DNA from 2 places in the Mixta calida genome. Region 2 is predicted to be linked to the other one. Evidence: predicted binding sites of a transcription regulator. Region 2 holds the regulator's gene; the other holds the start of a gene.
What was found. The regulator PhoB, encoded in region 2, activates phosphate uptake and scavenging genes when phosphate is short. The targets are predictions, from matches to a motif close to CTGTCATAAAACTGNCNNAT.

Region 1: pstS (phosphate ABC transporter substrate-binding protein PstS) is a predicted target of PhoB. The motif match lies at 11,572-11,591, and genes of this name have one in related genera.

Annotation. Positions count from the first base shown of each region.
Region 1 is NZ_CP026378.1:40,931-56,456, reverse strand. Features, by position in the region: gene C2E16_RS00265 (HlyD family secretion protein) at 1-636, opposite strand, end outside; gene C2E16_RS00260 (TolC family outer membrane protein) at 640-2,007, opposite strand; gene C2E16_RS00255 (response regulator transcription factor) at 2,040-2,681, opposite strand; gene C2E16_RS21010 (hypothetical protein) at 3,358-3,486, shown strand; gene C2E16_RS00250 (4'-phosphopantetheinyl transferase family protein) at 3,918-4,694, shown strand; gene C2E16_RS00245 (NCS2 family permease) at 4,678-5,991, opposite strand; gene yieH (6-phosphogluconate phosphatase) at 6,166-6,828, shown strand; gene phoU (phosphate signaling complex protein PhoU) at 6,912-7,646, opposite strand; gene pstB (phosphate ABC transporter ATP-binding protein PstB) at 7,659-8,426, opposite strand; gene pstA (phosphate ABC transporter permease PstA) at 8,474-9,361, opposite strand; gene pstC (phosphate ABC transporter permease PstC) at 9,358-10,320, opposite strand; gene pstS (phosphate ABC transporter substrate-binding protein PstS) at 10,423-11,466, opposite strand; gene C2E16_RS00210 (hypothetical protein) at 11,627-11,860, shown strand; gene glmS (glutamine--fructose-6-phosphate transaminase (isomerizing)) at 12,005-13,834, opposite strand; gene glmU (bifunctional UDP-N-acetylglucosamine diphosphorylase/glucosamine-1-phosphate N-acetyltransferase GlmU) at 14,066-15,436, opposite strand.
Region 2 is NZ_CP026378.1:1,182,806-1,198,331, reverse strand. Features, by position in the region: partial or broken gene queA (tRNA preQ1(34) S-adenosylmethionine ribosyltransferase-isomerase QueA) at 1-46, opposite strand, end outside; gene C2E16_RS05575 (ACP phosphodiesterase) at 150-731, shown strand; gene C2E16_RS05570 (mechanosensitive ion channel family protein) at 870-2,132, shown strand; gene C2E16_RS05565 (acyltransferase family protein) at 2,394-4,346, shown strand; gene proY (proline-specific permease ProY) at 4,425-5,777, opposite strand; gene brnQ (branched-chain amino acid transporter carrier protein BrnQ) at 5,845-7,164, opposite strand; gene C2E16_RS05550 (cobalamin-independent methionine synthase II family protein) at 7,572-8,675, opposite strand; gene C2E16_RS05545 (PstS family phosphate ABC transporter substrate-binding protein) at 9,079-9,999, opposite strand; gene phoR (phosphate regulon sensor histidine kinase PhoR) at 10,012-11,331, opposite strand; gene phoB (phosphate response regulator transcription factor PhoB) at 11,346-12,035, opposite strand; gene sbcD (exonuclease subunit SbcD) at 12,240-13,469, shown strand; gene C2E16_RS05525 (SbcC/MukB-like Walker B domain-containing protein) at 13,466-15,526, shown strand, end outside.

The DNA of each region.
Region 1 (15,526 bases), 1.1 Mb from region 2:
ACGCGCGATATCCTGCATGCGCGCGTCGGCATCAATGACCGCTGCTTCCTGTTGCTCCACCTGACTGTTAGAGGCATAGCCTTCTTCGCGCATCAGGTTCAGCTTTTTCAGCTGACGACGCGCCAGGCTAGCCTGACGGGTGCGCTGATTTTGCTGTACTTCAAGCTGTTGCAGTTGCGAACTGAGCAACCTTTCGCGCTCCTGAAGCCCTTTTATCGCTTCGGCGAACAGCTTTTCCTGATCTTCGAGATCGATCCGCAGGCGTTCACGTTGCAGCTGCAGCTGCTGGGCCACTTTTTCACGGGTTTGGCCCAACGCCGTAAAGACTTCGGAAGAAACCGTGGCGATAGCGTCGCCTTTTTTAACCTGCTGCCCCTCTTCGACGTTAATATCAATTACAGTACCGGCCGCCATGGAAGCGACATTCATAATCCCTTTCGCCGGCATTAGCTGCCCGATGGCGGTTTCCCGCTTGGTATAGGTGCCGAAGGTGAAGAAAGCGGCGACCGCGATCGCTATAATCCCTACCAGGGAAATAATCAGCCACCGATAAGGCGGGCAATATAAAGCCACGGTGCCGATCATAGAGGTTTTATTCGCCTCTAACGCTTCCTGGCGAAATAAAGATTCACTCATTAATTAACTTCCTTTTTGCGCTAATGGGTAACGTTGATCGTCGGGACAGTGAAATTGCGCTAATACTGAATAATCCAACTCACCTAATTCCATCGAAAGTTTTAACCTGGCGTTTAAATAGTCATACTGAACCTTGGCCATTTCCTGTAGCGTTCTGTAATAGCCCTGTTCCGCATTTAACTCATCGATAATGGTTCTTAAACCCACTTTCCGGCCATAGGTGGTCGAATTCACTTTATTTTTTGCCGACGTGAGCGCTTTCTCTTCAGCCAGATATTGACTCTGGCCATTTTTCAGCTTCAGCCAGGCCGACTGCGTCTCCTGACGTGCTTTGCGCCGCGCATCCTCCAGCAGGTCTTTACCCTGCTCGCGGCGCTGCGTGGCCTCAATCGACTGAGAGATTTGCGCGCCGCCGGAGAACAACGGCACCGAGACATTCACACCGATAGTGCTGTTACGCGTTTTAGAGGTGCTGCCCAGCAGTGTGTCAAAAATATTGTTGCTTTCCGAACGGCTCCAGTTAGTCCCATAGCCAGCCTGAAGCGTGACGACCGGCAAATGCGCACCATGAGCGGCAATCACATCGGCTTTCGCCTGCGCCAGCTGGAAAAGCGCGGCGCGCACGTTGAGATTATTTTGCATCGCCTTCATTTGCAGCGCCTTGTCATCACGAGGAAGCGGCGCACGGATCAGGCAGGACATATTGACCGGCTGGACTTCATCCGGATTCAGGTTGGTAAGACGCGAAAACACCATGCTGGCTTCTTCGAGCGCATTGCGGGCGGCAATTTCATCCGCCACGGCCTTATCATAGTTAGCCTGCGCTTCGTCCCGCTCCAGACGGGTGCCTTCGCCCACTCTGAGCGCCACCTGCGTCTGACTTAGCTGTCTGCTGTAAGCGGCTTTGGCGTTCAGGGCGCTATTGAGCACTTCCCGTTGATATATCACCCGGAAATAGGCTTCAGAGACGTTGGCGATCAGATTTTGCTCCGCCTGCATCAGGGTGATGTCGGCATAATCTGCAATTGCTTCACCCCGTTTCCAGGCGGCATATTTAGAGATATCGAACAGCGGCTGCATCAGGTTTACGCTGAAGTTGTGACGCGTGACGCCGGAGGCGTAATAGGCTTTCGGCTGATCCTGTTTGTTGTACGCCGCATTCAGGCTGATTGTTGGTAGCAGGCCGGCGAAACCCTGGACATTTTTTTGACTGTCGGCTTTTTGCGCATGCCGTGCAGCTTGAATTTCGCTGTCATACAGGCTGGCCGCCAGTACCGCTTCCTGCAAATTGACACCGCTGGCGCTTTGAGACGTTATGCACAGCGCGACGCAAACGCATGCCGTAACGGCGTTGAATTTCCGAAGATTCATTACCAAAATCCTTTTCTGATAAGAATGCAAAATCAAATAATATTATTCATACATGCGTATTGAATTAGCTCACTGTTATTACTTACATTAAGCTTTTTCATAGCGTTATATTTTTGCGTGGCGACAGTACTCACAGCGCGATTTTGCTTTTTGGCAATATTGGAAAGGGAAAGCCCCATCGAATAAAGACGAATAATCTCCCACTCTTTGGCTGTTAAACGATCGTTTTTTTCAACTTCATTCTTAACAATGTTATTAATAAATTTTGACAGGTAAACACCGTTGTGATTTTTGACAAAAATTTCAGTTAACGCTTTTTTTATTTCGCTTACGGAATCGTATTTGCTGATAATCGCATCGGCTCCGTAGCTGATGGCTTTTTTCAAAATAGGTAAGTTATCGTATTCAACATACAGTATTACTTTTGCACCCGGAATGGCGCGTTGAATAGCACGGATTTTGCCTATGCCATAGAACTGTCGGTCATCATTGCAGTAAGACAGATCCGTAATAATGGCGTCTATCTTGTGGCTGCTGGCAGAAATATTATTACCGCCTACATTTAAAGAAAAATCGGAGATAATATTACAACCCAATTCCTCCCTGATATAATCGTAAAGAAAATACTGAATGGCAGGATATTTATCCGATATAGTCAAGTTAATGTCCAACATATTGAGATATCCTTCTCCTTTACCCAGCCGTTAAGACCAGCTCCTTATGGACGATGCTAAATACCGCTAACATCGATTGCCGAAATCATGATTCTTTTCTTCTTAAGAAATAACTTCTGAGCGATTCTAATAGCTTCTTACCTTATTAACAACCCATGTTTCCGCTAAGGTCAATAATGAATAAAAGTAAAGAATCCATTATTATTACTCATCAAGCAGGATATTTTACTACCGCTACAAAACACAATAACCCATTGTTTTTCATTGTAAAAATATTAAAAATCCGCTATCACCCCTTCCCATTAAAGAGGTAAAATAACTTAATGTTAAAACTATTAACGACGTTCACAAAACAGATTTCATCAGATTAATCTACCCCGTAACGTCGGGAAAAATGAGTTTATAAGACAATTCTTGAATATAATTAAAGACCAATCTTAAGCTGTCATAAATATATGTCCGGCTACACGATCGCCGTGTGTGTTTTATTTTCATTCTATCATTAACGTTTGGTTTAAAGTTTCTTGTCGCCGCCCACCTGCTATCGCAGGAAATCCTTTTCGATGCGCTTTACACCATGCTCAGATAAGCAGGCGGTAAATGCCAGCGACCGCTTCATCTTTATCACCAGTGCGCAAAGAAAAGAAACCCTGCTGCCAGCGCTTTCCGCGGCAATGTGGAAACAATCATGCTGGTGCTGGTGCTGGTGCTGGTGCCGGTTACGGTTACGGTTACGGTTACGGTTACGGTGGTGATGGTTTCAGACAGCCGTTTCTGTGACACATTACCGCTGCGGCTTCCCTGAGCAGATGCGCGCGGCGGGTTAGCAGTCCGGCCGTAGCCAACGAGACCGCGTTTCGCAACGGTAGCCTGCAGGCGGACTACCTGCTCCTGGTCACACGCAGTGGCTGGACACGAGCCCAACGTTCGGTTTTGATACTGAGCAGATTAACCAGCTTTTTTGCCGATAGCCCTGACAGGTGAATGTGCTGGTTAAGCCGGTCTATGGCGTACCCGAAAAGCTTTATCCGCGGCTACCGCGCCTCTCTTTTAAAGATGTCTGCAGCCTGGCCTGAACAGCGATTTCAACAGGTGCTGCACTCCGGACGCTTTTAAAAAGGCAAATTTAAACCTATTCTGAAAAGCGCCTGGCTAAGGATAAAGCCGGATGCAAACGCTTCAGAAAATTCTTACAATAGCATTGATGATTATCCGACCATTTTCACGGAGCGACAGATGGCAAGTCATTTTGTACGCTGGACGCTTGCCCAAAATCGGGCGGACGTTCATCGTATTCCTGCAGAAGTTGTAGAAAAAGCCCACTTTCTCAGCGAAAAACGTCGAAGCCGTTATCTGGCGGCGCGCATGTTGCTGGCCGAACTGATGCTGCGCGTGTATGGAATGCCGCAGCTGCCGGGGTTAACCACCACCGTTAATGGCCGTCCCTGTTTTATCGATCCCGATCTGCCTGATTTCAGCATTGCCTATGCCGGTAATGTTATTGGCGTGCTGCTGGCGGAAGAACAGAGCCGCGCCGGGCTGGATATGGAAATGGTGCGCGCGCACAGCCGTCAAACAGTAGAACACCATCTGCAACACCTTTCTTCGGGCGAAAAAGCCTGGATCAATGCGCAGCAGGACCCGCTGGAAGCGATTACGCAAATCTGGACGCTGCGCCAGAGTATCCTCAAATTAACCGGTGAAAACAGCGATTGCGGCAGCTCTCTGCAACTTCATCCCGCCTCAGGCCGCCTGCGCTCACAAGTTTTTCCCGACGTACAGGCGGTGTGCGATGTCGAACCGCTGCTGATCTGGTCATGCGCGCTTTCTCCCGCTACCAGCCGTCTGCGCCTGTGGGAAATCGACGACGCCCATAACTGGAACGCGCTGCGAGATATTGAGTTGAATAAAACGAATATGGAGCAGCAAATGCTACGGCTGACCAGCATGCCGCTGGAAAGGCAGCTGCAGCGCCAGGGCTGCAGCCGTATGGAGATCAGTGGGAATCGATAAAAGCGATTTTCAGTACGAACAGCAGCGCCACTACGACTACGCAGGGACTGATTTCACGCCAGCGTCCCGTACCCGCCTTCATTACGCAGTAAGCGATAAAGCCCAGGGCAATGCCTTCGGTAATTGAGAAGCTAAACGGCATCATCGCCGCCGTCACGAACGCTGGCACCGCCTCGGTGAGATCGTCCCATTTCACGCGCGCCAGGCTGGAAGTCATCAGCACGCCAACATAAATCAGCGCGCCCGCCGCGGCGTAGCCGGGCACCATTGATGCCAGCGGCGACAGGAACATCACCAGCAGGAACAGAATGCCGGTCACCACTGCCATCAAACCGGTGCGTCCGCCGACGGAAACGCCGGAAGAGCTTTCGATGTAAGCGGTCACCGACGAGGTGCCGATAGCGGCGCCAGCCACAGAGCTGACGCTGTCAACCAGCAACGCCTGCTTCATACGCGGGAATTTGCCGTCTTTATCCGCCAGGCCCGCTTTATCTGTCACGCCGATCAGTGTGCCGGAGGAGTCGAACAGGTTAACCAGCATAAAAGAGAAAATTACGCCCGCCATGCTGATATTTAACGCGCCGCCCAGATCGACCTGCCCGATAACGGAGCCGACAGAAGGCGGCGCGGAGAAGATGCCGCTGTATTTCACATCGCCCAGCATCAGACCGGCCAGCGTGGTCACCACAATTGAGATCAGCACGGCCGCATGGACGTTGCGTGAAGCCAGCACCGCGATAATAAAGAAGCCCAGCGCCCCCAGCAGTACGCTATGCGACGTCAAATCGCCCACCGTCACCAGCGTGGCCTCATTGCCCACGATAATACCGGCGTTTTTCAGCCCCATCAGCGCGATAAACAACCCGATCCCGGCGGTGATGCCGGTACGCAGGCTAAGCGGGATATTGGCGATCATCCAGTAGCGCACGCGGAACAGCGTCAGCAGCAGCAGGCCCGTCGCGCCCCAGAAAATGGCCCCCATGCCGACCTGCCATGAATAGCCCATCGCGCCCACCACGACGAAAGCGAAAAAGGCATTCAGCCCCATCGCCGGCGCCAGTGCTACCGGCAGGTTGGCGATAACCCCCATCAGAATGCTGCCCAGCGCGGCGATCAGGCAGGTCGTCACGAAAACGGCCTGCGTATTCATGCCGGCGGCGCCGAGGATCTGCGGGTTTACAAAGACGATGTAAACCATCGTCAGGAAAGTGGTAAAACCGGCAATCACTTCGGTTCGCACCGTCGTGCCATGTTCCTCAAGTCGGAACAGCCGCTGTAATAAGCCTTGTTTAGTCATGTGTTACATCCGAACGGGAAAAGAGGTCGCAGCGTATGCTAGCGATTTTGGCTCAACAGTACACTGATTTTTCGCAAACGGTTGCGGTTTGCCTTAAATCACCGCTGAACGGGTCGCATTCTGCGCGCAGTCGGTTAAAGTGGAGCAAGTAATATCATTAAGGATGACGTATAAATGAGCATTGAATGTCTGTTTTTTGACTGCGACGGGACGCTGGTGGACAGCGAACGCCTTTGTACCCAGGCCTATGTCGATACCTTCGCCCGCTACGGCGCTGAACTGTCGCTACAGGAGATGTTTGAAAAGTATAAGGGCGTCAAGCTCTACGACATTATCGCTGATGTCCGTCGCCAGCATCCGCTGAATGCGCCGGTAGAGGAGATTGAGCGGGAATATCGTCAACAGGTGGCGCATCTTTTTAATGCGCATCTGCAACCTATTCCGGGCGCAAGAGCGCTACTGGAACGGATCTGCGTGCCGATGTGCGTGGTCTCCAACGGCACCGTGCCGAAGATGCAGCATTCGTTGGGGCTGACCGATATGCTCTCCTTTTTTGATGATCGGTTGTACAGCGGCTACGATATCGGCCACTGGAAGCCGGACCCGCAGCTGATGTTTCACGCGGCGCAGCAGATGCAGGTGCCAATTGAGCGCTGCGCGTTGATCGATGACTCCGAAGCGGGCGCCAACGCTGGCATCGCGGCGGGCATCCCGGTATTTTACTACTGCGCCGACGCCCATAATCGGCCTATCGATCATCCGCTGGTGACGCCTTTCGACGATCTGGCGCAGCTGCCCGCGCTGTGGCGCGAGCGCGGTTGGTCGCTGACGCGTTAAGGGGATTATTGGTCGGAAGAGAAGGGAAAGCTCAACCGCGCGGTTAAAGGCGCGCGGTTGAGGATGAGCCGCTTGATGGGAAATCAGGCCGGGCTGCTGCCGTTGTCGTCGCCCGCCAACAGCTTGTCCAGCCGGTCGCCGCCAACGTGGCGGAAATCCTGACCTTTGACGAAATAGAAAATAATCTCGCAGATATTCTGACAGCGATCGCCGATACGCTCGATGGCGCGCGCGCAGAACAGCGCGGTCAGCACGCTGGGAATAGTACGCGGATCTTCCATCATATAGGTCATCAGCTGGCGCACGATGCCCTCATACTCCTGGTCGACCTTTTTATCTTCGCGGTAAATCTCAATCGCCGCGCTTAAATCCATGCGCGCGAAGGCGTCCAGCACGTCATGCAGCATCTGAATAGTATGGTGGCCCAGCGATTCCAGGCTGACCAGCAGCGGCTGATGCTGTTGACCAAACTTCTCCAGCGCCGTACGGCTGATCTTCTCCGCTACATCGCCGATGCGCTCCAGCTCGGAAATGGTTTTGATGATCGCCATGACCAGGCGCAGATCGCTGGCGGTCGGCTGCCGCTTGGCAATAATGCGCACGCAGGCTTCATCGATCTCCACTTCCATCATGTTGACCTTCTGATCGCCATCGATCACGCGCAACGCCCGCTCGCCATCCTGATTATGCATCGCAGTGATGGCGTCGGTGAGCTGCTGCTCCACCAGCCCGCCCATGATCATCACCTGGGTGCGGATATGTTCAAGCTCAGCGTTAAACTGGCCGGAGATATGTTTGTTCAGGTTTAAATTATCCATACAGGTCTCCAGTTAACCATAACGGCCAGTAATGTAGTCTTCAGTCTGCTTCTGATGCGGCTTCGTAAACAGGGTGTCAGTGTCGCTGAACTCGATCAGCTCGCCCAGATACATAAAGGCGGTATGGTCGGAACAGCGCGCCGCCTGCTGCATATTGTGCGTCACGATCACCACGGTGTAATCCTGCTTCAGCTCGGTGATAAGCTCTTCGATACGACCGCTAGAGATCGGGTCCAGCGCTGAGCAGGGCTCGTCCAGCAGCAGTACTTCCGGGCGAATGGCGATACCGCGCGCGATGCAGAGTCGCTGCTGCTGGCCGCCGGAGAGACTGTAACCGCTCTGATGCAGCTTGTCTTTGGTTTCATTCCACAGCGCCGCTTTACTCAGCGCCCACTGTACGCGCTCATCCATCTCCGCGCGCGGAAGCTTTTCAAACAGGCGTACACCGAAGGCTATATTGTCGTAAATCGACATCGGGAACGGCGTCGGCTTCTGAAACACCATGCCGACGCGGGCGCGCAGCAGCGCGATATCCTGCGACTCGGTAAGAATATTTTCGCCATCCAGCAGAATCTCACCCTCGGCGCGCTGCTCCGGGTAAAGCGAGAACATCTTATTGAAGGTGCGCAGCAGGGTAGATTTACCGCAGCCGGACGGTCCGATAAAGGCGGTGACCTGGTTTTTGGCGATATCCAGATTGATGTTTTTCAGCGCATGGAATTTACCGTAGTAAAAGTTCAGATCGCGAACCTGAATTTTGCCGGATGACTGATTAACCATAGTTTTCTCTTTCTCTTAACGCCGCGCCGCTGTCGCGTCACGGTGAATTAATGTTTCGATTTGGCAAAAATCACACGCGCCAGAATGTTCAGCAACAGGACGCACAGCGTGATTAACAGAACGCCAGCCCAGGCCAGACTTTGCCATTCGGCGAAAGGGCTCATGGCGAACTTAAAGATGGTGACCGGCAGGTTGGCCAGCGGCTGCATCATGTCGGTGCTCCAGAACTGGTTCGACAGCGAAGTAAACAGCAGCGGGGCGGTCTCGCCGGCGATACGCGCGATGGCCAGCAGGACGCCGGTGATAATCCCGGATACCGACGCTTTCAGCGTAATGGCGGAGATCATTTTCCATTTCGGCGTACCCAGCGCGTAGGCTGCTTCACGTAGGCTGTCCGGCACCAGCTTTAGCATATTTTCCGTGGTGCGAATCACGATGGGCACCTGCAGCAGCGCCAGCGCGATCACGCCCGCCCAGCCGGAAAAGTGCTGCATCTGCGCGACGACCAGGGTGTAAACGAACAGCCCGACGACAATGGACGGCGCCGACAGCAGGATATCGTTAATAAAACGGATCACTTCGGCCAGCCAGGATTTGCGGCCATACTCCGCCAGGTAGATCCCAGCCATAATGCCCAGCGGGGTGCCGAACAGCGTCGCCCAGAGGATCAGCAGGCCGCTGCCGGCGATGGCGTTAGCCAGCCCGCCGCCAGCGGTATTCGGCGGCGGCGTCATTTCAGTAAACAGCGCCAGCGAAAAGCCGTCGACACCACGCGTAATGGTGGTGAACAGAATCCACACCAGCCAGAACAGGCCGAACGCCATCGTCAGCATCGACAGCGTCAGGGCAATTTTGTTACGGATGCTGCGACGCGCCTGCATTTTGCGGCGTGACGCCTGCAACTCGGCGCGGGCATGCAGATCGAGTGTGGTCATGAGCGCGCCCCTTCACTTTTCGCCAGTCGTAAAATCATCAGCTTGGAAATCGCCAGCACGATAAAGGTGATGACAAACAGGATCAGCCCCAGCTCCATCAGCGCGGCGACATGCACGCCTGATTCCGCCTCGGCAAACTCATTCGCCAGCGCGGAGGTGATACTGTTGCCCGGCATATAGAGCGATACGCTGTCGAGCTGGTAGGTGTTACCGATAATAAAGGTCACCGCCATGGTTTCGCCTAGCGCGCGTCCCAGACCGAGCATCACGCCGCCGATCACGCCGTTCTTGGTGAAGGGCAGCACGATGCGCCAGATGACTTCCCATGTGGTGCAGCCGATGCCGTAAGCAGACTCTTTCATCATCACCGGCGTCTGCTCGAACACGTCGCGCATTACCGAAGCGATATAGGGAATGATCATGATCGCCAGAATCACGCCCGCCGCGAGGATGCCGATGCCAAACGCCGGGCCTTCAAACAGGGCGCCGACGAAAGGAATGCTGGAGAGCACGTTGCCCACCGGCGTCTGAAAATATTCAGCGAACAAAGGCGCGAAGACAAACAGTCCCCACATGCCGTACACGATGCTGGGAATCGCCGCCAACAGTTCGATCGCCACGCCCAGCGGGCGGCGCAGCCAGCCTGGCGCCAGCTCGGTCAGGAACAGCGCGATGCCGAAGCTGACCGGTACGGCGATCAGCAGTGCGATCAGGGAGGTCACGACGGTGCCGTAGATGGGCACCAGCGCGCCAAAGTTTTCATTCGGGGCATCCCACTCTTTATTCCACAGGAAAGAGAAACCGAATTTCTCAATGCTGGGCCAGGAGGAGAAGAGCAGGGAGATAATGATGCCGCCAAGCAACAAAAGCACGATCAGCGCAGCCAGTTTGACCAGCGCGCCAAAAATAATGTCACCTTGTTTTCCTGGGGCCTTAAATGTCGGCCTGGATTCAGCCATAAAAGTCTCGACAGAAGAAATTCACAGGGGCGGCATTCAGCCGCCCGGATACTGCGGGCCGGTTCAGCCGGCCCCTGCAACGGTGCGTACACCGTTAAATCATTACTGGTACAGCGCCTTACCGGAGCTGTCTTTAATCTGCGCTTTCCAGTCAGAGCGGATCTGCTCAACAACCTCATCCGGCAGCGTTGCATAATCCAGGCTGGTCGCCGTCTTATCGCCGTCTTTATAAGCCCAGTCGAAGAATTTCAGCACTTCAGCACCTTTTTCCGCGTTGGTCTGGTTCTTGTACATCAGGATGAAGGTGGTAGTGGTGATCGGCCACGCGTCTTTTCCTTTCTGATTGGTCAGATCCTGCGCGTAGGATTTGCTCCAGTCAGCGCCTTTCGCCGCATTGCTAAAGGTTTCCTCCGTCGGAGAGACCGGCTGACCATCGGCATCGATCAGTTTGGTGTAGCTCAGCTTGTTCTGCTTGGCGTAGGCGTATTCTACATAGCCGATGGAGCCAGGCAGACGCTGAACGAAGGCGGCGATGCCGTCGTTGCCTTTACCGCCCAGACCGGTCGGCCAGTTTACGGTATTGCCTTTGCCGACTTTCTCGCTCCACTCCTGATTCACTTTAGAGAGGTAGCTGGTAAAGACGAATGAGGTGCCTGAACCGTCAGCGCGACGCATGACCGCGATATTGGTTTCCGGTAGCTTCAGTCCAGGGTTCAGTTTGGCGATCGCCGGGTCATTCCACTTTTTGATTTTGCCCAGGTAGATATCGCCAACGGTCTGTCCGTCCAGTGTCAGCTGACCGGATTGCACGCCAGGCAGGTTTACCGCCAGCACCACGCCGCCAATCACGGTCGGGAACTGGAACAGGCCGTTTTTCTGCAGATCTTCATCTTTCATGGGCGCATCGGACGCACCAAAATCAACCGTTTTCGCAATGATTTGCTTCACGCCGCCGGAAGAACCAATCCCCTGGTAGTTGATTTTACTGCCGGTCGCTTGCTGATAATCTGCTGCCCACTTGGCATAAACCGGAGCCGGGAAGGTACCACCAGCGCCTGTCAGATCGGTGGCTGCGAATGCAGAAACCGCGCTCAGGGAAAGGGTGGCGGCAACAAGTTTGGCTACGGTGCTACGCATCAGTGTCATATTCCCTCCGGGGGAGTAAAAGTCAGGTTATATGCCGTTTTAGTAAGAATGAGTATTGCTGCTGGAGGGAAAATAGGACAGTTTGGTGACAGCGGGATGTAAGAAATATGACAGTTATATGACAGCACCCGCTTTTAAGTTTTCTTAGGGAAAAAGAGGGATGAAAAGCGCATTTAAGATTATCGCCTGCGGCCTACTGCTGAACACGGCTGCTTCGTTACAGGCGGAAGATAGCGTAGTTTACGAGACTACCGGTAATGACAACGATCACCCCTTCGCAACCCTGTACAAAACACCGAACCAAACAGAAACAGGAAAAAGTGCTTTTTCAGGCCAGCACTTAAAAGAGATAAAGCGAAAAACAGAACGGCTTGAAAACAGCAAAGTGAAATGACTTCCGAATTATCGATGAAAACCCAGTAAATCAACGATCTTAAAAGAGAAACAGAGACGTTAAACGGAAAGATAAATAAAAATAACGCGTTAATCCCGTTGCTGATGGGATTAACGCGTTGTGCTGCAACCTTACCGTTTGCGGTTACTCTACCGTTACCGATTTCGCCAGGTTGCGCGGCTGGTCCACGTCGGTGCCTTTAATCAGCGCGACGTGGTAAGAGAGCAGCTGTAGCGGCACAGTGTAGAAGATGGGTGCGATAACCTCTTCCACATGCGGCAAAGAAATAATCTTCATGCCTTCGCTGTCGGCAAAGCCCGCATCGCTATCGGCGAACACATACAGCAGACCACCGCGCGCGCGCACCTCTTCGATGTTGGACTTCAGTTTTTCCAGCAGCTCGTTGTTCGGCGCCACGACGATGACCGGCATATCGGCATCGATCAGCGCCAGCGGGCCGTGCTTCAGCTCGCCCGCCGCGTAGGCCTCCGCATGAATGTAAGAGATCTCTTTCAGCTTCAGCGCGCCTTCCATCGCGATCGGATACTGATCGCCACGGCCCAGGAACAGCGCATGATGCTTGTCGGAGAAATCTTCCGCCAGCGCTTCAATCATCTTATCCTGCGCCAGCATCTGCTCGATACGGCTCGGCAACGCCTGCAGCGCGTGAACGATATCCTGTTCAACCTGCGCGTCCGCACCTTTCAGACGACCAATTTTCGCCACCAGCATCAGCAGTACGGTGAGCTGGGTGGTGAAAGCTTTGGTCGAAGCCACGCCGATTTCCGTGCCAGCCTTAGTCATGAGCGCCAGATCGGATTCACGCACCAGCGACGAACCCGCCACGTTGCAGATGGCCAGCGAGCCCAGATAGCCCAGCTCTTTCGACAGGCGCAGCGCCGCCAGCGTATCAGCGGTTTCACCGGACTGCGACAGAGTAATCAACAGGCTATTTTTACGCACCGCCGATTTGCGGTAGCGAAATTCAGAGGCGATCTCGACGTCGCACGGCACGTTCGCCAGCGACTCAAACCAGTAACGCGCCACCATGCCGGAATTATAGGAGGTGCCGCAGGCGATAATCTGGATATGTTCAACCCGACTCAGCAGGTCGTTCGCGCCCGCACCCAGCTCGGAGAGATCGACCTCGCCGTGGCTGAAGCGTCCGCTCAGGGTGTTTTTGATCGCGTTGGGCTGCTCGTAGATCTCTTTCTGCATATAGTGACGGTAAACGCCTTTGTCACCTGCGTCATACTGCACGTTAGATTCGATCTCGTTGCGTTTCACCGCGACGCCTGCGCGGTCGACGATAGTGATCTCACGACGCGTGACCTCAGCGATATCGCCTTCTTCCAGGTAGATAAAGCGACGGGTCACCGGCAACAGCGCCAGCTGATCGGAGGCGATAAAGTTTTCGCCGACGCCGCAGCCGATCACCAGCGGGCTGCCTGAACGCGCAGCCACCAGCAGCGACGGATCGCGGCTGTCCATAATCACCATGCCGTAAGCGCCGCGCAGCTGAGGGATCACGCGCTGGACCACTTCACGCAGGCTGCCGCCCTGTTTCTGCTCCCAGTGCACCAGATGCGCGACCACTTCCGTATCGGTTTCGGACGCGAAGCGGTAACCCCGCTCGATCATCAGCTCACGCAGCGGCTCATGGTTTTCAATGATGCCGTTATGTACGATGACAATATGTTCAGAGATATGCGGGTGCGCATTCGCTTCGGAAGGCTCGCCGTGAGTGGCCCAACGGGTATGAGCGATACCGGTGCCGCCGATCAGCGGATGCTGCTCCGCAGCTTCAGCCAGCTTTTGCACCTTGCCTACGCGACGCAGGCGAGTAACGTGCCCTTGTCGATCCACCACCGCCAGGCCGGCGGAGTCATAGCCGCGATACTCCAGACGGCGCAAACCTTCCAGCAGTATCTCCGCGATATCACGTTGCGCTACCGCGCCAACAATTCCACACATAGTTTTATTCCTGACTCATGGCGCTCATGCGCCATTTGCGTTGTCATCTGACCTGATGATCCGACGTTGTCGGTTCCCCTGAGCCTTGTAGAGAGCGGGGTTATATACGCCTCATACTTCAGGCTGCCTGTGCGTTGGCTTTGCTCGCTCACGCCGGACGCTTACCTGAGTAAGCGTCCGGCAATGCACAGCATTGCTGCCTTCATGCAACCTGAATGATTTAGCGTTTTTTTATTTTTTCTTTACCGGGCGTTGCCAGCCCGGCTTCTGAATCTGTTCTTTACGGTTATAAACCAGCTCGCCAGCGGTCACATCTTTCATGATGGTGGTGCCGGCGGCAATGGTGGCGCCGCTGGCGACCGTGACCGGCGCCACCAGCTGCGTATCGGAGCCAACAAAGACGTCATCGCCGATAATCGTTTTCGATTTATTGGCGCCGTCATAGTTGCAGGTAATGGTGCCGGCGCCGATATTGACCCCGGAGCCGATCTCCGCGTCGCCCAGATAGCTGAGATGACCCGCTTTCGAGCCTTTGCCCAGCATCGCCTTTTTCATTTCCACGAAATTGCCGACGTGCGCCGCTTCGCCAAGCTGGCTGCCCGGACGTAAACGCGCAAAGGGGCCGACGGTGCAGTCTGCGGCCAGTTCGGCATCTTCAATCACGCTGTAGGGGCTGATTTCGCAACCGTCGCCGATAAAGCTGTTTTTAATTACGCAGCCCGCGCCGATCTTCACGTTACTGCCCAGCGTGACGCGACCTTCAAGGATAACGTTGCTGTCGATTTCGACGTCGCGGCCATGCTGCAACTCGCCGCGCAGATCGAAACGGGCCGGATCGCGCAACATAACGCCCGCCAGCAGAAGCTTCTCCGCCTGCTCGGCCTGATAAATACGCTCAAGCGTCGCCAGTTGCAGGCGGTTATTCACGCCTTCGGTTTCGCTAATGCGCGTCGGCTGTACGGTTTCGATGCGACGGCCTTCCGCCCAGGCAAGCGCGATGATATCGGTAATGTAATATTCGCCCTGCGCATTGTTGTTGTTCAGCTGGCTCAGCCAGCGTTTCAGATCGCCGCCGTTGGCCACCAGGATGCCGGTGTTAATCTCCTGAATCGCCAGCTGTTGCGGCGAAGCGTCTTTCTGCTCGACGATGCCGGTTACCAGGCCATTTTCACGCACGATGCGGCCGTAGCCGGTGGGATTGTCCAGCGTGACCGTCAGCAGGCCGATGCCGCCCTGCGGCTTCGCCGTACGCAGCCGCGCCAGCGTGTCCACGGTGATGAGCGGCACGTCGCCGTACAGCATCAGGATATCTTCATCATCGGCAAAGAAGGGCGCAGCCTGCTGCATCGCATGTCCTGTCCCTAACTGTTCAGCCTGTAAGACCCAGTTCAGCGCATCGTCGCGCAGCGCTGCCTTCAGCAGCTCGCCGCCGTGGCCGTAAACGAGGTTGATTGCGCGCGCGCCAAGCCCCTTCGCCGCATCAATAACGTGTTGAACCATAGGCTTTCCTGCCAGAGCGTGCAGGACTTTAGGAAGATCGGAATACATGCGGGTTCCCTTGCCGGCGGCAAGGATCACCACGCTCATTGCGCTATTAGACATGGCTATCCTGATTAAATTTTTACAGTTGAAAGTTAAACGGTTTCGCTGCGAGATTACTACATTTTTCTCATAACAAAATTAACCGGCTTT
Region 2 (15,526 bases):
CAATCAACGACTCAGGTAATTCAAAAGAAAAATCGGCAACGCGCATGCTAAATGTCTTACGGATAACAAACAGGCGGCATAGTCTAGCGGAAAAGCGACAAATTCTGAACTGTTACCCGGTAACCATTCTGTTAGCGTATACTGCCTGGATGAACTTTCTTGCGCATCTTCATCTGGCCTCGCTGGCCGACAGCTCACTGCCAGGCAATCTGATGGCAGATTATGTGCGCGGCGATCCGCTTCCGCACTGGCCTGCGGATATCGCCGCCGGCATCGCCCTGCACCGCCGACTGGACGCCCTGACCGACTCGCTGCCGGAGGTGCTGAGCGCCAAGCGTCTGTTTCGCGACGTCACGCGGCGCGTCGCGCCGATTACGCTGGACGTCGTCTGGGATCATTTCCTGTCGCGCCACTGGGATCGAATAACTCCCTCGCAGCCGCTGCCGCAGTTCCTTGCGCAGGCGCGCGCGCAGATCGAACCGATGCTGTCGCAGTCGCCCGAAGGCTTCCAGCGGCTTAATAGCTATCTGTGGCGCGAACGCTGGATGGAGCGCTACGCCGACGCCGATTATCTGCAACAGGTGCTGCGCGGCATGGCGGCGCGACGTCCGCGCCTGGCGGCGCTCGCCGACTCCTGGCTCGATTTCCATGACAACTACGCCGCGCTCGAAACCCTGTTCTGGCAGTTCTATCCGCGTCTGATGACGCGCGCCGCTGAGCAGCAGCTTTAGCCCCCGACGATCCGTCAGTTTACGATATCCCTCTCCGCAGGGCTTTGATAGACTTGCCCTGCGATAAGCCGTTAGAACGGCGCGCCCGTTTCACTGCTTTATGCCTTATCAGGATTAGCGACATCTCAGGGAGAAATCATGCAACACCAGATCCTTTACTGGCTGCGTCATTTTGACGTGCCTTACGCCACCCCGCTTTCGTTAGCCGCCGTCGTCGCGGTAATTTTACTGATTTCCGTTATCGCCCATCTTATACTGCACCGCGCCGTGCTGCCGATGCTGCGACGCCGCGCCTACGGCTCCAGCCAGCAGTGGCCGAAATCGTTAATCGACAATCATCTGTTTAACCGCTTCGCGCTGCTGCTGCAGGGCGTACTGCTGAATATTCAGACCAGCCTGTTTCTGCACAGCAGCGAGCCGCTGTATGCGGTGCTGCTGGTTATCTCACAGGTCTGGATGATGCTGTTCACCCTGCTGATGCTCTTTTCGCTGCTGGATATTCTGCTGGAGCTTTCCGCCGACAGCGCGCTGGCGCGCCAGCTGCCGCTGCGCGGCATTTTCCAGAGCATCAAGCTGGTGGCGGCGATCTTGTTCGCCATCATGATGATTTCGGTGCTGTTGGGTAAATCGCCGCTGGTGTTGATTACCGGTCTGGGTGCGATGACGGCGGTGCTGATGCTGGTGTTTAAAGATCCGATTCTGGGTCTGGTGGCAGGCATTCAGCTCTCTGCCAACGATATGCTGAAAATCAACGACTGGCTGGATATGCCGAAATATGGCGCGGACGGCGCGGTAATCGATATTGGCCTGACGACGGTAAAAGTGCGCAACTGGGATAATACTATCACCACGATTCCCACCTACGCGCTGATCGCTGACTCGTTTAAAAACTGGCGCGGCATGTCGGAGTCGGGTGGACGTCGCATCAAGCGCAGCCTTAATATTGATACCACCAGCATTCATTTTCTCAGCGAAGAGGAGCTGGCGGCATTGCAGCGCGCGCAGCTGCTGACGCCCTATATCACGCAGAAAAAGGAAGAGATCTCTCGCCACAACGCTGAACTGGCATGCGATCTCACCACGCCGCTGAACGGACGACACCTGACCAATATCGGCACCTTCCGCGCCTGGCTGGAAGCCTGGCTGCGAAGCCATCCGCATATTCATCAGAATATGACGCTGATGGTGCGCCAGCTGGCACCGGGTTCGGACGGCCTGCCGCTGGAGGTGTATGCCTTTACCAATACGACGGTCTGGCTTGAATATGAACGCATTCAGTCAGATATCTTCGACCATATTTACGCCGTGCTGCCAGCCTTCGGCCTGCGCGTGCATCAAACGCCAACCGGGCATGACCTAAAATCTTTCGCCGGCCTTACAGCAGATAAAGCGGTGCGCTAACGTCGCGCTGTATTCTTTTTAAATAAAATGGCCCTGGATATACTGGGGCCATTAATAAACAGAATGCGCCTGAGTTTTTTCTGTTTTTCCCCCATGCGGGTTGGAAACCATTGCAATAAAGCTTAGTCTTCTCGTGATATTTTTAAGTCAAATTTACAGTGAGCAATTTTTTGCGGCGCTTTCACCTTGATTTAAATGAAATAATAATAACTTCACTTGCTCATCCATTACAGATCTTAAAAACACTGTCAGGATGGCTTTATGAATCAACAAAATGCACTAAAGTGGCGGGCGGATATTGATGGCCTGCGCGCGCTGGCGATTCTGCTGGTAGTCGGATTTCATGCGGGCATCGCGCCATTAAGCGGTGGTTTTATCGGCGTTGACGCCTTTTTCGTGATTTCCGGTTTTCTGATCGGCGGCATTATTAATAAAGAAATCGGTCAGGGCGTTTTTAGTTTTAAAAATTTCTATATTCGGCGAATTCGGCGTATTGCCCCGGCGCTGTTCTTTATGATGGCCGTTATTTTCGCCCTCTGTTATCTCCTTTTATCCCCGCTGGAATTCCGCGATCTCACTAAATATGGCACCTTCGTTTTCCTCTCTTTGCCTAACGTCGCGTTATTAAAAGGCAGCGACTACTTCAGCAGCTCAGCCGATTTAAATCCGCTGTTGATGACCTGGTCGCTGGGAATTGAAGAGCAATTCTACTTTATTCTGCCTTTTATTCTGCTGTTGGCCAGCCGCCGACGCTGGTCGGCGAAGACTGTTATCTGGACATTGTCGCTGCTGTCGCTGGTCGCCAGTATTATCCTGACGCCGGTAAATGTGAAAAACGCCTTTTACCTGCTGCATACCCGCGCCTGGGAACTGGGTGCAGGCGTGCTGCTGGCGCTTTATCTGCCACAGCCCGTCGGCGGCAAAGCGGCGAACAGCCTGACGCTTAGCGGCCTGCTATTGTTGATATTGCCCGCGATGCTGCTGGAGAAAGGCAACAGCTTTCCCGGTTTTTTAGCCTTGCTGCCGGTACTGGGCGCGGTGCTGCTGCTGGCGGCGCGAGGCTCCATCAGCCGCTGGCTGCTGGAAAACCGCCCAATGCGTTATATCGGTAAAGTATCCTATTCATGGTATCTCTGGCACTGGCCGTTACTCAGCATCGCCCGCATCTGCAGCGATCGTCCTCTGAACGTCACACAGGCGCTGGTCATCTGCGCCCTGGCTTTCGCCGTGGCGGCCCTCTCCTGGCATTGGGTGGAACAGCCCTTTCGTCGGCCCAGCGGCAGCGACCGTAAGGTCATCGCTGGCTACTGCCTGATTTCCAGCGTGGCGGCCGTCGCATTCTTTTCGGCCTATATGATGGGCGGACTGAAATATCGTATGAACGATCTGGTGAACGAGGGTGAAAAGTATAAAATTACGGCGCAAAGCAACCCCTGCCTGCGCGACTATGGAACCAGTACGCCTTCTTACAATAAATTGTGCCTGCCGGATACCTCCACGCCGGGCGTTGCGCTGCTCGGCGACAGCCATGCGGCCGCGTTGCGCAGCGCGGTGGCGCAATATGCATTGAAGAAACATAAGCCTTTGCTGCAAATTACTAAAGCATCCTGCCCTTTCCTGGCTGGCGTTACCCGCTACGTCTCCGATCACCCGAACCATGCGCGGCAATGTCAGCAGTTTAATGAGGCGGCAATGAATATTGCGCTAAGCGATAAAGTCGATGAGGTCATCATCTCCGCCTACTGGACGTCCGGCATCAGTATCCTTCCTGGTTTTGGTTACCGCGATATCGCCGGGAATATCGACGATAACTACGTCGCCTTCAATCAGGGGATGGAGCAGGCCATTGCCCGCCTGCAGGCGGCAGGTAAAAAAATCACCATCATCGAAGATGTGCCTAATCTTGATGTCGATCCGCTGCGCCTGCATAACAACCGCAATATTCCGCTGCGTAAGGAATTGAATCAGTTTCTGACACGCTGGAACGGCATGCCAATGCCAGGCGACCGCACCCACCTGTTCCATCTGCCGGAGCTTAAGATGGAGCGCATGTTAACCGCCTGGCGCGATCGCGGCGTGAAGGTGGTGTCGATAAAAGAAAATCTCTGTTCGACGGAGGGATGCCTTATCTCCAGAGATAATATGCCGCTCTATTATGACGCTAATCACCTGACCGAGCTGGGCAGCAACATCGCGCTGGGCGACCGGCTCTGATACAGAAAACAGAGCGTTGATCCACGCTTCCACGGGCACAAAAAAAGCCGCATCGCTGCGGCTTTTTTATGGAGCAAATTAACGACGTCGCATCATCAGCTTATAGCCTGCCAGCAGCAGCACTATCCAGATGGCGCCGACGTAGAGCGACACGCGCGTATCCGGGAAATAACCAATCAGGCCGATAATAAAGAGCAGGAACAGCACGCCGAATGCGGCGGTATAGCGGCCGCCCGGCATAGCGAACTTTAGCGCTTTCTCCTGCTGCTTGTTCAGCGTTCGACGGAAGGCGATCTGCGAGCACAGGATCATAATCCATACCCAGACGGTGGCGAAAGTCGCCAGCGAAGCGATCACCAGAAACACTTTTTCCGGCATCAGGTAGTTAAGATAAACCGCCACCAGCATCGCCAGCATCATCACTACGACCGTTACCCACGGAATGCCGCGATCCGACACTTTCATAAACATCTTCGGCGCATGGCCCTGCTGCGCCATGCCGTGCAGCATGCGTCCCACGCCGAACACGTCGCTGTTGATTGCCGACAGCGAGGCGGTCAGCACCACGAAGTTCAGAATCGACGCCGCCGCCGCGATGCCTAAATGCTGGAAGGTCAGTACAAACGGACTGCCCTGCGTGCCTACCTGATTCCAGGGATAGATTGACATAATCACAAACAGCGTGCCGACGTAAAACACCAGGATACGCCACGGCACCGAGTTGATGGCGCGCGGAATCGATTTTTCCGGGTCTTCCGCTTCACCGGCGGTAATGCCGATAATTTCAATGCCGCCGTAGGCGAACATCACCATTTGCAGCGACAGCAGCATGCCGACGACGCCGTGGGCGAAGAAGCCGCCGTTGGTCCAGAGATTATGGATGCCGGTCGGCTCGCCGCCATTGCCGATGCCCCAGATAATCATCCCTAAGCCCGCCGCGATCATGATGATGATGGTGGCGACCTTAAAGAACGAGAACCAGAACTCCACTTCACCGAAAGCTTTGACGCTCATCAGATTGATGCCGCCGATTACCAGCACTACGCTCAGCACCCAAATCCAGTGCGGCACTTCCGGGAACCAGACGCCCATATAGATGCCGAACGCCGTCACGTCAGCAATGGCGACAATCAGAATTTCAAAACAGTAGGTCCAGCCGGTGATATAGCCCGCCATCGGACCGAGGTAATCCTGTGCGTAGCGCGAGAAGGAACTGGACTGTGGATTGTTGACGGACATCTCGCCCAGCGCGCGCATGATGATATAGGCTACCGCGCCGCCGATAATATAGGCCAGCAGCACGCTCGGCCCGGCCATTTTTATTGCATCGGCAGAACCGTAAAACAGTCCGGTACCAATCGCCGACCCCAGCGCCATAAAACGGATATGGCGTGTGCTCAATCCCCGTTTGAGCTTATTGGTTTCTTGCATAGTGACATCTTACCTGTGGAAATGAAAAACCACGGGCAAGCCCGTGGTTAAACTGAATGAATCAGGTTTAATGATGCGCCCTGACCTGTTGCTGGCCCATCAGGCGGTCGGCGATCGCCGCAATAAGCAGCATGACCAGCGAAGGCGGCAGCCAGGCAAGTCCCTGTTCGGCCAGCGGCAGGTGCTGGCTAATGGCGGGCAACGCATCTTTAAAGCCGGTGCTTTTAATCGCGTCGATGATACCAAATACCAGGCTAACAAGCATGGTCGGCGCAACGATACGCGTGGTTTTGTTCCACCAGCTCAGGGTAAAACTCAAAACAACCAGGACGATGCAGGGCGGATAGATCGCCGTCAGCACCGGAATGGAGATCTGAATCAGGTGGCTCAGGCCGAGGTTGGAGACCACCATCGAGAACAGGCCGAGGATAAACACCAGCGTTTTATAGGAAAACGGCAGGTATTGCGCGAAGAACTCAGCGCAGGCGCAGGTCAGGCCGACTGCCGTCACCATGCAGGCGATGAAGATCAGCGCGGCGAGGAAGAAGCTGCCCATGCCGCCAAAGGTATGCTGCACATAGGCGTGCAGGATCGCGGCGCCGTTGGCGTTCTGATCGGCCAGCGAACCGCTGCCCGCGCCCAGCTTAAACAGGCTCAGGTAGACCAGCGTCAGGCCGACGCCAGCGATCAGACCCGCCAGAATGGTGTAGCGCGTCAACAGACTCGCCTCTTCCACGCCGCGGGAACGCGCGGCGTTGACGATAACGATGCCGAAGACCAGCGCGCCCAGCGTATCCATAGTGAGATAGCCGTTAACGAAGCCGCTGGAGAACGCCGCATTCTGATAGGCGTCGGTCGCGGTGATCGGGCTGCCCGCCGGCCACAGCAGCGCGGCAATACCCAGCACCACCAGCGCGAAAATTTTCAGCGGCGCGAGAATATGACCAACGGTATCCAGCAGTTTGCCCGGATAGAGCGATACGCCAATCACCAGCGCAAAGTAGACCAGGCTGTAAACCAGCAGCGGCAGCGCGCCGTCGCCGGTCAGCGGCGCAATGCCGATCTCAAACGAAACGGTGGCGGTACGCGGTGTGGCGAACAGCGGTCCCACGGCGAGATAGCAGACCGTCGCCAGCAGCACGCCGGCCGCTTTGCCGATCGGGGTGCTGAGCGCGTCGATGCCGCCGCCCACGCGCGCCAGCGCGATGACCGTTATCACGGGCAGACCGACTGCGGTTACCAGGAAACCAAGCGCCGCAATCCAGACATGCTCGCCTGACTGCAAACCAACCATAGGAGGGAAGATAATATTGCCTGCGCCGACAAACAGGGCGAACGTCATAAAGCCCAGCGCAATGATGTCTTTCGACGTTAAACGATGTGTCATAGAACTGTATTGCCTGCTACTGATGTTGCGGTGGATGTTGTGTTAAGGCTTACCGCACCCTCTCTGCGCTACAAATGCTGGCGACTCAGGCAATTACCTGAATTTATGCTGATTCACGACGCCAGGCGCAGGTGATTTGAGCTGATTTTGTTCTTTTCACAGAGGGAAACCGCGATAAGGGGCATAAGTAAAACGTTTATAGCGGAGAAAGGCAATACAGGATCGGAAAAGCAGAACGATATAACGAATATAGATTTCAGACCAGAGAATCACTTCAAATTATGACTAAAGGACATTACATGATGTGACTTTTTTTTCGCCAGCCCGGCGTTATTTTCTTCATTTAATCCTGGCCGCATGCACAAAAGGCGCGTTTTCACGCGCCTGTCTGCACAAATTTACGCCAGTTACCAGACGTTTTTCGCGATATCCACCACCAGGCGCAGTTTTTCCCACTGCTGCGCCTCGCTCAGATTGTTCCCCTCTTCCGTCGAGGCGAAACCGCACTGCGGGCTGAGGCAGATCTGATTGATATCGACATACTGCGCCGCTTCGGCGATACGCGCCTTCACGGTTTGCGGATCTTCCAGCGCGCCCTCTTTGGTGGTGATCAGGCCCAGCACCACCTGCTGATGGCCCGGCTTGATATAGCGCAGCGGTTCGAAGCCGCCGGAACGCTCATTGTCATATTCAAGGAAGAACGCATCGATGTTGACGCCGCCGAACAGGATCTCCGCCACCGGCTCATAACCGCCTTCGGAAATCCAGGTCGAGCGGAAGTTGCCGCGGCAAACATGCAGCCCGACGGTCAGATCGGCCGGCTTGCCTTCCAGCGCCTTATTCAGCACGCGCGCATAGGTCTGCGCCAGCTCGTCCGGGTTGTCGCCGCGCTCACGAATCTGACGTTTCTGATCTTCCGAGCAAAGATAGGCCCAGACGGTATCGTCGAGCTGCAGATAGCGGCAGCCCGCATCATAGAATGCTTTGATGGCGTCGCGGTAAGTCTGCGCCAGGTCGTCGAAATAGTCCGCCAGATCGGGATAGACTTCAGCGTCGATCATTTTACGGCCGCCGCGGAAATGCAGCACGCTTGGGCTGGGGATAGTCATTTTCGCCACTGCGTCGCCGCTGATACTGTTCAGGTAGCGGAAATCTTCCAGCATCGGATGGTCGCCGAAGCCGAGCTTGCCGGTAACGCGCACGCCGCGCGCTTTGGTTTGAATGCCGTTGAACTGAATGCCCTGCTCCGCCTCATAGCGTTCTACGCCCTGTAAGCCATCGAAGAAATCGAAGTGCCACCAGGCGCGGCGGAATTCGCCGTCGGTCACGACCTGTAATCCGGCAGCCAGCTGCTGCTCAACGACATGGCGGATCTCTTCATCTTCCACGCGGCGCAGCGCGGCAGCGTCAATCTCGCCCGCGGCAAACTGCTCGCGGGCGCGCTTGATGGCGGCCGGACGTAAAAAGCTGCCAACCACGTCGGCGCGGAAAGGGGCGGTTGTTCTTTGCATGACGTTCAACTCCTGTTACGAGGCGATGATCCCGCCCCGTTGATTTACCGGTGAAATAGTTTCAGACTCTGATTTTTAAGACTTCTGGATGTCTATATGTCTGAAAGCAGACTCTCATGACTTTTAGCAGGCGGCAAGGGAAGAAATTTCATGAGTCATGAATAATATTCATGTTAACAGGTGAAACGCCTGTAAAAACGCCTTTAGGGCAATGCGAACAGGCTGACATCATGAGAAACGGTCATAAGACGTTGAATCTCCCTCAGACGCGCCGGAAAAAAGTAAAACAGCGGAGCGATATTTCTGCCGCAGACGAGAGGAAAACATACTCCTGCACTACGGTGACGAAGCCAGCGACAAAAGCGTAACGCCCCGCGTCAAAAACGACGACGCAAGCGCATCATCAGAGATGCAACAGCGCTTTCGCCTCAGCAATCTGCCGATCGGAAAGCGGCAGGTAGCCCGCCTGACTGACCAGCGCCTGTCCTTCCGGCGACAGCACCTGACGCAGAAACGCGGCGGTCAGCGGCTCCGGCGCCTTGCCCGGCGGCTTATTGATATAGATATAGAGCGGTCGCGCGTAGGGGTAGCGACCGCTGCGGATCGTAGTCGCATCAGGCATCACTGCCTCACCCTCTTTCGCCAGCGCCAGCATTTTTACGCCGCTGATATGAAACCCAAAGCTGGCGTAGCCGATGGCGTTGAGGTTGGCGGCCACCGCCTGCACCACCGCCGCCGAGCCGGGATATTCGCCGACGTCCTGACGGAAATCACCGCCGCACAGCGCCTGCTGCTTAAAATAGCCCCAGGTGCCCGATGCGGAGTTGCGGCCTAAGCGTTGCAATGGCCGCTGCTGCCAGCCGGGCTGCGTCAATTGCAGGTCGCCCCAGGCGCGCGGCGCAGACGCAGCGCCGCAGCGACGGGTAATGGAAAAGATGGCGTCCAGCTGCCGTGCGTTAAGCTGGGTTAGCGGATTATCCTGATTCACTACGACCACCAGCGCGTCCAGCGCCACCGGCACCGCCAGCGGCGGATAGCCGTAGCGCTGCTGAAACAGCTGGCGTTCAGCCGGCTGCATCGGTCGACTCATGGCGCCCAGCTGCGCGGCGCCCGCAGCCAAAGCGGTGGGCGCGGTAGAGGACCCCGCCGCCTGCACCTGTACGTTGACGCCTGGATACTGGCGGTTAAAACTTTCGCCCCACAGCGCCATCAGGTTGCCGAGCGTATCGGAACCGACGCTGCTAAGATTGCCCGCCAGTATCGCAGGTTTAGCCTGCAGCGCGCCGGAAAAAAGCAGCAGTGCTACGGTAATGATCACTTTCATGCCTGGCGTCCATCAGGATTTATGCGCCGCATTGTCCGGCAGTTGCGGGCCGACAATCAACCTTGTCGGCAGAATAAAGCTGAAACAGGTCTCTTTATGCGGCTCGCTGGTGATAGTTAAGCGCGATCCGTGATGGCTCAGGGCATGTTTCACAATCGCCAGCCCCAGCCCGCTGCCGCCGGTGGCGCGCGATCGCGCCTTATCGACGCGGTAAAAGCGTTCGGTGAGGCGCGGCAGATGCTCGACGGCGATGCCCGGCCCGTTATCCTTCACGGCGAACAGCGCTCCCTGTTTGTTATGCAGCCAGCAGACGTCAATGCGCGTTCCTTCCGGCGTATGGTTCACCGCGTTATAGACCAGATTGGAGATGGCGCTGCGCAATTGCTCCTCGTTGCCGAAAACTTTCAGGTGCGGATCGGTATGAAAGGCAATCTCGTGGCGTCCGCCGCTGAGCGTCTCCGCTTCGCGCTGCAGCAGCCGCAGCATCATCGGCACGTCGACCTTCTCCGCCAGATCGATGGCGGGCGCCGCCTCGATGCGCGACAGCGTCAGCAGCTGTTTCACCAGCCCGTCCATGCGCCGCGTCTGCTCCTGCATGGTTTGCAGCGCCTTTTCGCGCGCTTTGCCTTCCAGCACCGCGTCGCCCATCATCTCCAGGTAGCCCTGCAACACCGTCAGCGGCGTGCGCAGCTCGTGGCTGACGTTAGCGAAAAAGTTGCGCCGCGCCCCTTCCAGCTGATGCATCTGCGTCACGTCGCGCGCTACCAGCAGCCACTGGCCTTCGCTGTAGGGCATCACGCGGAACTCCATATGCAGCTGGTTGTTCATCACCAGCGTCAGCGGACGGGAAAACTCCTGCTGGCGCAGATAGCGCGAAAACTCAGGATAGCGCAGCAGGTTAAGGATATTCTGGCCGTTATCTTCCGGCCAGCGCAGCCCCAGATGCTGCTGCGCCAGGCCGTTGCACCAGAAAATAGTGCCTTCGTCGGTCGTTAGCACCACCGCGTCAGGCAGCGACTCCGCGCCGCTGCGAAAGCGTTTGATCAGGTTGCCCAGCTCGCGGCGGCGACGGCGGTTGCGCAGCTGCATCTGGTAAAGGCCATAAAACAGCGGCTCCCAGCTCGCCTGGCCGGTGGGCGGCGTCATGGTGCGGTCGGTCCACAGCCAGTGCGACAGCCGCAGCAGATTCCAGAAATGCCAGCCCAGCAACAGCAGCACGGCGCCCAGCAGGAACCAGGGGAGATAGCCGGTCAGCAGGCCGAGTAGCAGCGCCGGCAGGCAGACCAACAGCAGTTCCAGTAAAAGTCTCTTCCAGGAGAGGCGTTCCAGCACGAGGCAAACTCCGATCAGTAACGCGCGGAGAAACGATACCCCGTTCCACGTACGGTTTGCACCATCCGATCGTGTCCGGTCAGCTCCAGTGCTTTGCGCAGGCGGCGTATATGCACGTCCACCGTGCGATCTTCTACGTAGACGTTGGTGCCCCAGACGTTGTTCAACAGCTGTTCGCGGCTGTAGACGCGCTCCGGGTGCGTCATAAAAAAGTGCAGCAGCTTATATTCGGTCGGGCCCATTTCCAGCGGCGTGGTGTCCGACATGACGCGGTGCGAGGAAGGGTCGAGGCTCAATCCCTGAATTTCAATCACCTCTTCCACCGCCATCGGCGAAATGCGGCGCATTACCGCTTTGATGCGCGCCACCAGCTCTTTCGGCGAGAAGGGTTTGGTAATGTAGTCGTCAGCGCCCACTTCCAGACCACGCACGCGATCTTCTTCTTCGCCGCGCGCCGTCAGCATCATCACCGGAATGTCGCGCGTCATCGCTTCGCGCTTGAGATGTTTAATAAACTGAATGCCGCTGCCGCCGGGCAGCATCCAGTCCAGCAGGATCAGATCGGGCCAGGGTTCGATAAGCAGGTTAACAGCGCTGTCGTAATCATCCGCCTCTATCGGCTGATAATCGTTCTGCTCCAACACGAAACACAACATTTCCCTGATGGGGGCTTCATCTTCGACAACCAGAATGCGCTTAGCCATTATTGCTCCTGCGAATGTGACGTTCTGTCACGGGAATTTGCGGCGTCATTATGCGTCAGTTTTATGACAGATTTATGAAAAATGCACGGGCTGCGCGACGCTTAAGTAACGCTTTTGTGACGTGCTCGCAGCGGATTTTACCTGGTCTGCGCCAGCGCTCTGGTTATAATCGCCTCCGGCGTTCTGCTTTTAGCTGGGAGTTCTATGCGCATTATCCATACTTCAGACTGGCATCTCGGCCAGTTTTTCTATACCCGCAGTCGGGCCGCCGAGCATCAGGCCTTTTTTAACTGGCTGATCGACCGCGTGGAGGAGCATCAGGTGGATGCGGTGATCGTGGCGGGCGATATTTTCGATACCGGCTCGCCTCCCAGCTACGCGCGCGAACTCTACAACCGTTTCGTGGTGGATTTGCAACGCACCGGCTGCCAGCTGATTGTGCTGGGCGGCAACCATGACTCCGTCGCCACCCTTAACGAATCGCGCGAGCTGCTCGCCTGTCTGAATGCGCAGGTGATCGCCGCCGCCAGCGGCAATCCCGAAGAGCAAGTGCTTACCCTGAAAACGCGCCAGGGCGAGCCGGGCGCTATCCTCTGCGCCATCCCCTACCTGCGCCCGCGCGATATTATGCGCAGCCAGGCGGGCCAGTCCGGCGAGCAGAAGCAGCTGACGCTGCTCAGCGCCATCACGCAACACTATCAGCGCAGCTATCAGCATGCGCGCAGGCTGAGCGAACAGGCGACGACGCCGCTGCCGGTGATCGCCACCGGTCATCTCACCACCGTCGGCGTCAGTAAGAGCGAAGCGGTGCGCGATATCTATATCGGCACGCTCGACGCCTTTCCTGCGCAGGCGTTTCCGCCCGCCGACTATATCGCGCTGGGTCATATCCATCGTGCGCAGCGCATCGCCAACAGCGAGCATATTCGCTACAGCGGGTCGCCGCTGCCGCTCAGCTTCGACGAGCTGGGCAGCGAGAAAAGCGTCTTTCTGGTAAGTTTTGCCGACGGCAAACTGGCGCGCGTCACGCCGCTGCCGGTGCCCTGCTTCCAGCCGATGCAAACGATCAAAGGCACGCTGGCGGAAATCGAGGCGCAGCTGAAGCCGTTTGCCGACGCCAGCCCGGAACAGCCGGTCTGGCTCGATATCGAAATCACCACCCAAGAGTACCTGCACAATATGCAGCAGCATATTCAGGCGCTGACGGAAGGACTGCCGGTCGAGGTGCTGCTGATGCGCCGCAGTCGCGAACTGCGCGAACGCGCGCTGGCGCGCCTGCAAAACGAGACGCTGAGCGAGCTCAAGGTTGAAGAGGTGTTCGAGCGGCGGCTGGAACAGGAGGAAGAGACCGACGAGGCGCGGCTACAGCGCGTGCGTCAGCTATTCAGCGGCACGCTGGAGGCGCTGCATCATGGCGAGGAGAGCCAGCCATGAAAATCCTTTCGCTGCGCTTTAAAAATATCAACTCGCTGAAGGGCGAGTGGAAAATCGACTTCACCCGCGAACCGTTCGCCAGCAGCGGCCTGTTCGCCATTACCGGCCCCACCGGCGCCGGTAAAACCACCCTGCTCGACGCCATCTGCCTGGCGCTCTATCACGAAACCTCGCGGCTGGGCAAAATCTCGCAAACGCAGAACGAGCTGATCAGCCGCGATACCGCTGAATGTCTGGCCGAGGTGGAATTTGAGGTCAAAGGCGAAGCCTGGCGCGCCTTCTGGAGTCAGAACCGGGCGCGCGGCGCGGTGGACGGCAACCTGCAGGCGCCGCGCGTCGAGCTGGCTCGCTGCGCGGACAATGTTATCGTCGCCGACAAGGTTAAAGATAAGCTGGAGATGATCGCCCAGCTAACCGGACTCGACTTTGCCCGCTTCACCAAATCGATGATGCTGTCGCAGGGGCAGTTCGCCGCGTTTCTCAACGCCGACGCCAACGACCGCGCCGAACTGCTGGAGGAGCTGACCGGCACCGAGATCTACGGCCAGCTTTCCGCGCGCATCTATGAACAGCACAAGCAGGCGCGCATCGAGCTGGACCAGTTGCGCGCGCGGGCGGCGGGCATGGCGCTGCTGGAGCCGGCGGCGCGTCAGGAACTTGAGCAGGCATTAGGCGCACTGACGCAGCAGGAACAAGAGCTGCAAAAACAGTTAGCGCTTACTCAGCAGCAACACCAGTGGCTCAGCCAGCAGCAGCGTCTGACTCAGGAAACGGAGCAGGCCGCCGACGCTCAGCGTCAGGCGGAAAGCGACTGGCAACAGGCGGAACCGGCGCGTCAGCAGCTGGCGCGGGCGGAACCGGCGGAAAAGCTGCGTCCGCTCTGGCAACAGCGCAGCCAGCTACAGCAGGATCTGCAACAGCTGGCGCAGCAAACGCAGCAGCTGACTGCCGCGCTCAAACTCGAAAGCGAGCAGTTACTTACAATGCAACAGGCGCAGTTGCTGGCCGAACAGGAGAATAAACGGCTCAACGACCAGTGGCGTCAGCAGGAAACGCTGATCAACGACCAGGTGATCCCGCTCGACCATCAGATCGCTACCCTGACGCAGCAGCTGACGCTGCAACAACAGAATCTGGAGGAAAGCCAGCGCACGCAGCAGCAGCGCGAGCAGCGCCGACGCCAGCTCAGCGACGAACGGCAGACGCTGCTTTCGCAGCAGCAGCAAGAGCAACAGTGGCGCCGCGACCATGCCGGAGTGGCGGACTGGGGCGAGCGGCTGGGCGGCTGGCGCGAGCGTTTTCAGCAGCAGCAACAGCTGCGACAGAACCTGACGGCGATGCAGGAAAAACAGCGCCAGCATCAGCAGCAGCTGAATGAACAGCAGCAGCTGTCCGATCGACTCGCTTCAGCGTCGACGCCGCTGGAAAGCGAGCTTGAACGCGCGCGTCAGCACGCGGCACAGGCTGAGCAAGCGCTTACTGCGTTAGAAGAGCAGCAGCCGGAAAGCGCGCTGCGCCGTCAGCTGGAGCAACAGCAGCGGCAGCGACCGCTACGGCAAAAGCTGGCGATCTGCTTTTCCACCCTGCGCCCTCTCAGCCAGCGTCATACGCAACAGCAGCAGGAGCTGCTGGCGCTGGATGAACTAATCGTGCAGCAAACGCAGCAGCTGGAACAGCGTCGCCAGGCGTGGAAAGAGAAGCACCAGCACCGGATCGACCTGCAAAAGCGCCTGGAGCTGGAGCAGCGCATCGTCAGTCTGGAGCAGGAGCGCGCCCGCCTGATCGCCGGCGAGCCCTGTCCGCTCTGCGGCGCCACCGAGCATCCGGCGGTGGCGCACTATCAAACCCTGACGCTGAACGAGAATCAGCAGCGGCTGGAGAACGTGCGCCAGCAGGAAGAGCAGCTGCGCATCGAAGGCGTCACCTGCGGCGAGCAGCTGAAGGCGTTGCAAAGCCAGCAGCAGCGGCTGATGCAGCAACAGCAGACGCTGAGCGCCGAACTGACGCGCCAGCAGGATGAGTGGCATACGCTGCTGGCCGCCGCCGAACTGACGCTG